DNA from 2 places in the Protofrankia sp. Cj5 genome. Region 2 is predicted to be linked to the other one. Evidence: riboswitches for the same ligand, from Rfam matches in the RefSeq annotation. Region 2 holds a riboswitch; the other holds the start of a gene.
What was found. Region 2 has a riboswitch for cobalamin ahead of MJ777_RS16240 (VWA domain-containing protein). Riboswitches for the same ligand answer to the same signal wherever they lie in the genome.

Region 1 (4,419 bases), on a different contig from region 2:
ACTCGGCGATGTCGTCGCCGGCCGTGCGCATCGCGGACGTCCCCCAGATCGACAGACCCACCGAGCGCGGCAGGGTCCCGGTGTCGGCACGGTAGCGCTCCAGCAGCGAGTCGGCCATGGCCTGGCCGGTCTCCCAGGCCAGCCGGCTCGGGATCGCCCGGGGGTCCACCGAGTAGAAGTTGCGACCGGTGGGCAGCACGTTCACCAGCCCGCGCAGCGGTGATCCACTGGGGCCGGCGGGGACGTAGCCCCCGTCCAGCGCGTGCAGCACGGCGTCGATCTCGGTGCCGGTGCCGGCGAGGCGCGGCACGATCTCGGTGGCGGCGAAGCGCAGCACGGCTGTGACCGCGGCCGGGTCGGCCAGCAGCGTGGCCGCGGCTTCGGGCACCGGGGCCGTCGGGTCCTCGGCGCCCGCCGACCCGGCCGCGCTGCTCCCGGCCGCCGCGACCGCGGCGACGGCCGCCGGGACCTCGGCCGGATCCCAGCCCCGATGCTCCATCGCGGTGACCAGGGCCCGCGCGATCTCCTCGACCGCGTCGGTCTCGACCCGGCCGGCCCGCTCCCCGGCGGCGTGGTCGGGCAGGCCGAGCGCCTCGCGCAGGCCGGGCAGGGCACGGGCGTCGCCGGCCCACATCTGGCGGGCCCGCAGCATCGCCACCACCAGGTTGATCCGGGCCGGCCCGGTCGGCGTGACGCCGAGGACGTGCAGGCCGTCGCGGATCTGGGCATCCTTGATCTCGCACAGCCAGCCGTCGACGTGCAGGAGCAGCTCGTCGAACTCGCTGTCGTGCGGACGGTCGGCCAGGCCGAGGTCGTGGTCGAGCTTGGCGGCCTGCAACAGGGTCCAGATCTGGGCGCGGATCGCGGGCAGCTTCGCCGGGTCCATCGCGGCGATCTGGCTGTGCTCGTCGAGCAGCTGCTCCAGGCGGGCGATGTCGCCGTAGCTGTCGGCGCGGGCCATCGGCGGCACGAGATGCCCGACGAGGGTGGCGTGGACGCGCCGCTTGGCCTGGGTGCCCTCACCCGGGTCGTTGATCAGAAACGGGTAGATCAGGGGCAGGTCGCCGAGTGCGGCGTCCGGCCCGCAGGAGGCGGACAGCGCCGCGTTCTTGCCGGGCAGCCACTCCAGGTTGCCGTGCTTGCCGACCTGGACGATGGCATGGGCGCCGAACTCGTCGGCCAGCCAGCGGTAGGCGGCCAGGTAGTGGTGGCTGGGCGGCAGGCCGGGGTCGTGGAAGATCGCGATCGGGTTCTCGCCGAAGCCGCGGGGCGGCTGCACCATGACCACGACGTTGCCGGCCCGCAGCGCGGCGAGGACGATCTCGCCGTCCGGGTCGCGGGAGCGGTCGACGAACAGCTCACCCGGTGGCGGCCCCCAGTGCCGAGTCATCGCCTCCCGCAGGTCGGCGGGCAGCGCGTCGAAATGCCGCCGGTAGCGGGCCGTGCTGATCCGGATCGGGTTGCGGGCCAGCTGTTCCTCGGTCAGCCAGGCCTGGTCCTGCCCTCCCGCGGCGATCAGCGCGTGGATCAGCGCGTCGCCGTCGGCCGCGGCCACTCCTGGCAGGGCGTCCGGGCCGTCGGCCGGGCCGATGTCGTAGCCGGCGTCGCGCAGCGCGGCGAGCAGCCGCACCATCGAGGCCGGGGTGTCCAGGCCGACCGCGTTGCCGATGCGGGAGTGCTTGGTCGGATACGCCGACAGCATCAGCACGACGCGGCGCCGCGCGGGCGGGATCCGCCGCAGCCGGGCGTGGCGCACCGCGATACCCGCGACCCGCGCGGCCCGTTCCGGATCGGCGACGTAGCTGGTCAGGCCGTCGGTGTCGACCTCCTTGAACGAGAACGGCACGGTGATGATCCGGCCGTCGAACTCCGGGATCGCAATCTGGGTCGCGGTGTCCAGCGGGCTCGCGCCGTCGCTGCCCGCCTGCCACTGATCCCGGGAACCGGTCAGGCACAGGGCCTGCAGGATGGGCACATCGAGTGCGGCGAGCGCGCCGACATCCCACTGCTCGTCGTCGCCGCCGGCACTGGCCGCCGCGGGGGTCGAGCCGCCCGCGGCCAGCACCGTGACGACGAGCGCGTCGGCCTGGCGCAGCGTGACCAGCAGCTCGGGCGGCGCCCCGCGCAACGACGAGCAGAAGACCGGTACCGGCAGGCCGCCCGCACGTTCGATCTCGTCGCACAGGACGCGGACGAACCCGGTGTTCCCGGCGACCTCGTGGGCCCGGTAGTACAGCACCGCGATCCGCGGGGGGCCGTCGTCGGCCCGCGGTCGCTGCGTCCGTCGCGCTGGCTCCTCCAGGAGCTGCGGCCGGCCCCACAGCGGAGTCGCCGCCGGTGGCGCGAAGCCGAGACCGGTGAGCAGGATCGCGTCCGACAGGAACGCGTACAGGTTGCGCAGGTTCGCCGGGCCCCCGTGGGCGAGGTAGGCATGCGCCTCCGCCACGATGCCGCCCGGCACGGTCGAGGACTCCATCAGCTCCGCGTCCGGTGCCTGCTCACCACCGAGGACGAGGACTGGCAGGCCGGTGGCCAGCACCGCGTTCAGCCCGTCCGCCCAGGCCCGCCGGCCACCGAGGATCCGCACCACGACGATCGAGACGCCGGTGAGCAGGGCGGGCAGGGCGGCGACCTCGACGCGGGCGGGGTTGGCCAGCCGGTAGTCGGCACCGCTGGCCCTGGCGGAGAGCAGATCTGTGTCAGACGTGGACAGCAGCAGGATCACGACGACTCCTCGCCCGGAGTCCGCGCTCCGGTTCGGCGGGTGCCGCGACGCCGGACAGTTCCTGGCTCCCACCACCCGGCAGGCGGGCGGCGGCGACAGTGGCGGGACCGCGCTGGACTCGCACCAGCTTCCTGAAACCCGGCGTCGCGATCGGCACTGGTAAGGCTGCCATATCGGACGCCTCGGCGAGGGTCCGCTCCGTACACTCGCGGCTGTGACCGGCGACCCGACCCCCGCGCGGGTGCTGCCCGACCGGTGCCCCGGTGCCCTGCGCGCGCATCAGGCCGCCGATGGCTTGCTCGCCCGGGTCCGGCTGCCGGGCGGCTTCCTGTCGGCGGAGCAGCTGCTCACCCTCGTGGCCGTGGCCGCCGCCGGTGGCGACCCCCGGCTGGAACTCACCACCCGGGCCAATGTGCAGGTACGTGCCCTGGCCGAACACGAGGTGGCGCTGTCGGCGGCCCGGCTCGCCGATGCCGGGCTGCTCCCGTCCGTGACGCACGAACGGGTGCGTAACATCATGGCCAGTCCGCTGGCGGGGCTGGACAGCCCGACTGATCTCGCCGCGGTGGTCGCCGAGCTGGATACCGAGCTGTGCGCGCGACCGGGCCTGGCGGACCTGCCGGGGCGGTTTCTGTTCGGCGTCGACGACGGGCGCGGTGACATCGCGTCCTTACACCCGGACATCACCATCGTCCTCACGGCCCGGACGGCGTCGGTGTGCGGGTTCTCAGTGCCCCGGGCGGCGGTGGTTCCGACCGCACTCGCCTTCGCGGAGTCGTTCCTGGCCGAGCGGGCGGTCCAGAACAGCGCGGCGTGGCGGGTCGCCGAGCTGACCGGCGGGATCAGCGTGGTCGCGCGTCGCGCCCTGGCACCCGGCGGATTCGAGGTCCCGGCGGGCCGGGACGTGCTACCCCCGCGGCTGCGTCCCGCCGGGCTGGTGGAGCAGATCGACGGAGGAACAGCGCTGGTGGCGCTGGCCCCGCTCGGGCGGCTGTCATCCGCCCAGGCCACCCTGCTGGCGCGGCACGCCGGCCCCCGCGGGCTGCGGGTGACGCCCTGGCGCGGCATCGTGCTGCCTGACCTGCCCGACCCCGAGGAGTTCGCCGCGGCAGCGGCGGACCTCGGGCTCGGTGTGGACGACACGTCGCCGTGGTACTGGCTCTCGGCCTGCACCGGCACACCCGGCTGCACCAGCGCGCTGGCCGACGTCCAGACCGATGCCGCTGCCGCCGCGGGACGCTGGCCTGGCCGGCACGCACACTTCAGCGGCTGCCGGCGGCGCTGCGGCCGGCCGGCGGACACGCGGATCGACGTCATCGCGACCGATGAGGGGTACGTGTTCAGTGACGACTGACTACATCCGCGACGGAGCGGAGATCTACCGGCGTTCGTTCGCCACGATCCGGGCCGAAGCGGACCTGTCACCGTTTCCCACCGACGTGGCGCAGGTCGTGGTCCGCATGATCCACGCCTGTGGCATGGTCGATCTCATCCGCGACGTGGACTACGCACCGGGTGCCGTGGCCGCGGCGCGGGCCGCGCTGCGCGCGGGCGCCGCGATCCTGTGCGACGCGCAGATGGTGGCCAGCGGCATCACCCGGTCCCGCCTGCCAGCGGACAATCCGGTCATCTGTACGCTGCGGGACCCCCGGACGGCCGGGCTGGCCGCCGCGGCCGGCACCACCCGCTCGGCC
Region 2 (4,419 bases):
GCCCAGCGCGGTCGCGAGGCGTCCGGCCAGGCCCAGGCGGACATGGCCGCTCTCGCAGTCGACGACGACGCTCGCCACGCCGGTGCGGGCCAGCGTCCGCGCGGCCGCGATCGGATCCGGGCCCGCGGTGGCACGGCCGTCGGTGACGACGATCAACAACGGCCGCCGGTGCGGGTCACGGCGGCGTTCGGTAGCGAGGAGCTCGCCCGCACGGGTAAGCCCGGCCGTGAGCGGGGTACGACCGCCGGTCGGCAGGGACGCGAGCCGTGCCGCGCCGACCTCCACGCTGGACGTCGGGGGAAGGACGAGATCGGCGCGGGAACCCCTAAATATGATCATTCCGATCCGGTCGCGACGCTGATAGGCGTCCAGCAACAGGGACAGCACGGCGCCGGTGACCGTACGCATCCGGGCACGGGCGGCCATCGAACCGCTGGCGTCCACCACGAACAGGACGAGATTGCCCTCGCGTCCCTGGCGGACCGCCCCGCGCCGGTCAGCGGGACACAGCACGAGCCCTGGGCCGGTACGTCCACGAGCGTGCTGCCAGGGCGCGGCCGCTCGCAGGGTTGCCGGCAGGTGCAGGCCGGGCGCGTCCGGGGAAGCGGTGACGACCGCACCGCGGGAGGTACGGGCGCGTGCGCGCCGGCCGGCCGCGCCCGCAAGCGTCCCGGTGCCGGGGACCTCCAGGCGGCGCGGGCGAAACAACGGGCCAGGACTGCCGGCGCGACGGTGCGCCCGCGCCGCGCCACCGCCGGGTTCGGGCCCGCTGGGGCCCCCATCCCCGCGTTCCCCATCCCCACCTCCGGCGCCGCTGCCTTCCGCGGGACGCGGGGATGGGACGACGTCCGCTCCGGCCGCCTGTTCCGCTGTCGTTCCCGGCCCGCTCGGTGCCGGCCCCCTGCCGCCGCCTCCGCGACCGCCGTCTCCCCCGCCGCCGGTGGGCGGGGCCGGGTCTGGATCTGTGCCTGGGTCGGCGGGTGGCGCTCCGGCGTGCGCCCGCGCATCGTCCTTGGCACGCGCCTTGTCCTCGCAGGCCTCGTCCAACGCCTGGACGAGGGTTTCCTCATCCAGGCCGGGCGCGTCGAACGGGCCGCGGCGGCACCGGTGCGGCAGTGCCAGGAGGGCGGCGCGGCGGACGTCGTCGGTGTCGACGGTCACCCGGCCCTCCCACGCGGCCAGCGCCATCGCGGTGCGGGCCACGACCACGTCCGCGCGCATGCCGTCCACGTCGAACGCGGCGCAGACCGCGGTGACCTGACGCAGGACGGGATCGGGCAGCCCGACACCAGGTAGCCGTTCACGAGCGGTGAGGATTTTTGCCGCGAGTGTGGCCTCCTCATCGATCCACCTGGCGGCGAAAGCGGCCGGGTCGGCGTCGTAGGCCAGCCGGCGGCGCACCACGTCGGCCCGCACCTGTGGCTGGCGGCTGGCGGCTACCTCGACGGTCAGCCCGAAGCGGTCCAGCAGCTGTGGGCGCAGCTCCCCCTCCTCGGGGTTCATCGTCCCGACCAGCAGAAAGCGGGCGGCATGGCGAACGGACACCCCGTCGCGTTCGACGTGGGCCACGCCGAGCGCGGCCGCGTCCAACAGGAGGTCGACGAGATGGTCGTGCAGGAGGTTGACCTCGTCGACGTAGAGCACGCCCCGATGGGCGGCGGCGAGCAGCCCGGGGCGCAGCGCGGTGACGCCTTCGGCGAGCGCCCGGTCGAGGTCGATCGCCCCGGTGACCCTGTCCTCGGAGGCGCCGACCGGCAGCTCCACCAGACGTGCCGCACGGGTGGTCGGCCGGGCCTCAGGTGGATGCGGCCCGTCGGGGCAGTCGGGCTCGGGCGCGCCCGGGTCGCAGGAGAACCGGCAGCCGGTCACCACGTTCACGGGCGGGAGCAGCACGGCAAGACCCCGTACCGCTGTGGACTTGGCGGTGCCCTTCTCCCCGCGGACGAGCACTCCGCCGATCGCTGGTGACACCGCGTTGAGCAGGAGCGCGAGCCGCAGGTCGTCCATGCCCACAACCGCGGACAGTGGGTAGGCCGTCATGGTGCCCGGTGCCGCGGTGCGCCGGATCGTGCACCGAGTCGTGTGCTGATCACCGGGTCATAAGCGTGCGTGGGCATACCACACTCCCCCCTCGGGTTTCCTCGCCCTCGGTAACGGTGCGGACGGCCGGAGTATCCTGACTTCCGGATCAGCGCTTCCTCTCGGCCTTCCAACCGCTGTCGCGGCCGTGACGTACGGTGAGAGGTTGCTCCCCGGTGACAGTGGCGGGACCGCGCCGGACTCCCACCGGCTTCCTCCACTGCCGTCGCGCTCCCCAGCATGACACACCGACCCACCCGCGGGCCCGCCTTCGCTTGAGCCCGGCCTGTGCACCCGACACGTCCGGATCCATCGCGTTCGGCGGCAATCCGCGGCCGAAGAGACCGGCGGTCATACCGGCCAGTCGATATTTCCGCTTTCGGATCGTGACGGCAACCCACCGTGACCCGCGTTCGGCGTAGGCAAGTTACTGCCCCCGTGGGGACGCCTCGCACAGCTGGCGACATACGGTCGATTGCAACCGAAGAAATGACCCATTGGCATGCTGCGGACGAGCCGCGGTGGCCCGGTGCTCCCGCCCGCAGCCGGTCGTGCGTCGCAATCAGGACGGAAGGATGATTTATGACCGCTGATAGCAGGCTGACCGCGCTCTCAAAGTATGAGATTTTCAAACGTACGCTCCATAAGGACGGAATTTTTTTTGTCCTGATCGCCGGTGCGAGATACGCGCGGGGGTTTTTGTTTGACAAACGGCACGGCACCCGAACGTCGATGCGCGTCGCTCTAGCGGATGATCTGACGATCGCAGGAGACAGAGAAACTGGACACGATCTTGTTCCGATGCCAATCGGGCCATTTTATGCTACGCTAAAAAAGCTTCGAATCCCAGCGCGTGGTGCGTTCATTGACTTTGGCTCAGGAAATGCAAGGACGCTTCTTCTGGCTGCCGAGTTTGGTTTTAAGAGAGCTGTCGGCGTTGAATTTACGAAGGAATTTTGTGAACTTAGTGAAAGAAATATAAAAGCTTACCAGAAGCGTCGAGGAAATAATTTTGACATGCATATTCTGTGCATCGACGCTACGCGCTACGAAATTCAACCGGAAGATTGTGTGTTCTTTTTCTTCAATCCTTTTGACGCGGATATCCTCAAGCTGGTGGTTGCCAATATCGAACATTCCGTCGCCATCCGCCCGCGGGCTGCCTGGATTATTTACAGCAAGCCTCTCCATGAAGATGTTCTGGATTCTCTGTCCAGCTCATGGGAAAAATCCAACGAGTTATCATATCGAGGTTTTGGGCGGGTAGTAGCCTATCGGTTTATGCCATGAACAAGGGTGGCACAGATTTTCATGTCAACCTCTGTCGGTAAGCAATTTTTCGTCATGTTCGCTAGGAGGAATTAACAGAGATGCCCGAATCGGCTCGGCCTGACAGTTCACCCACCGTCAGCGTGGTCATTCCGACCCTCAATGAAGCGGAAAATTTGCCGTACGTCTTCCCACGCCTGCCCGATGATGCCGAGATCGTCGTCGTCGATGGCCGTTCCAGTGACGGAACTGTTGATGTCGCTCGCTCATTGCGACCAGACGCCGTCATCGTGCATCAGACCCGCAGTGGCAAGGGAAACGCCGTGGCGTGTGGCTGTGCGGCGGCGACGGGCGATATCATCGTGATGCTTGACGCAGATGGGTCGGCCGACCCAGCCGAGATCCCCCAATTTATGCGGGCGCTCACTGCTGGTGCCGATTTTGCTAGAGGATCACGTTTTCTCCCCCTCGCCGGAAGCAGCGACATTACGCCGCTGCGTCGGCTGGGAAACCGATGTCTCAATGCGTTGGCTAATGCTTTGGTCCAGGCTCGCTTCACCGATCTATGTTATGGCTACAACGCGTTCTGGCGGCGGTGTATACCAGTATTTGATCTTGACCCTAGTGGTCGCGGTCAAAAGCACTGCTGGGGAGATGGCTTCGAGGTGGAGACGTTGATTAACATCCGGACCGCCCGAGCCGGCCTTCGTATTGTCGAGGTGCCCAGCTTCGAGTACCCGCGGATGCATGGCACAAGCAAACTCAACCCGATTTCCGATGGCCTTCGTGTTTTGTTTGTGATCATAAAGGAATGGGGGCGGTCTGGCAGCTGGCGAGCGCGATCAGAAATGCTACCAACTGCAGCGCTACGGATCGGTCCGAAACAGTTCACCGGAGTGGACGGATCAACTTTTGAGACGAGTTGTCAAGAGCATCATCACACTACCCGGCGTGGTGTATCGCGATACCGCCGGGTCTGCGCTGATGGTACTCGGAAGATCCGCTCGGCAGGACAACGTGAGGTCGTCGGACAGCTTCCGCGGTGAGCACCGTACTGCGGAAGCTGCGTGA

Region 1: linked by a shared signal. The riboswitch ahead of cobN (cobaltochelatase subunit CobN) and the one ahead of MJ777_RS16240 (VWA domain-containing protein) in region 2 are both predicted to bind cobalamin.

What each region holds. Positions count from the first base shown of each region.
Region 1 is NZ_CAKJTO010000079.1:11,200-15,618, forward strand. It holds gene cobN (cobaltochelatase subunit CobN) at 1-2,725, opposite strand, end outside; cobalamin riboswitch at 2,760-2,901, opposite strand; gene MJ777_RS16500 (nitrite reductase) at 2,940-4,079, shown strand; gene MJ777_RS16505 (precorrin-8X methylmutase) at 4,069-4,419, shown strand, end outside.
Region 2 is NZ_CAKJTO010000077.1:6,436-10,854, forward strand. It holds gene MJ777_RS16240 (VWA domain-containing protein) at 1-2,040, opposite strand, end outside; cobalamin riboswitch at 2,170-2,297, opposite strand; gene MJ777_RS16245 (class I SAM-dependent methyltransferase) at 2,662-3,369, shown strand; gene MJ777_RS16250 (glycosyltransferase family 2 protein) at 3,450-4,394, shown strand.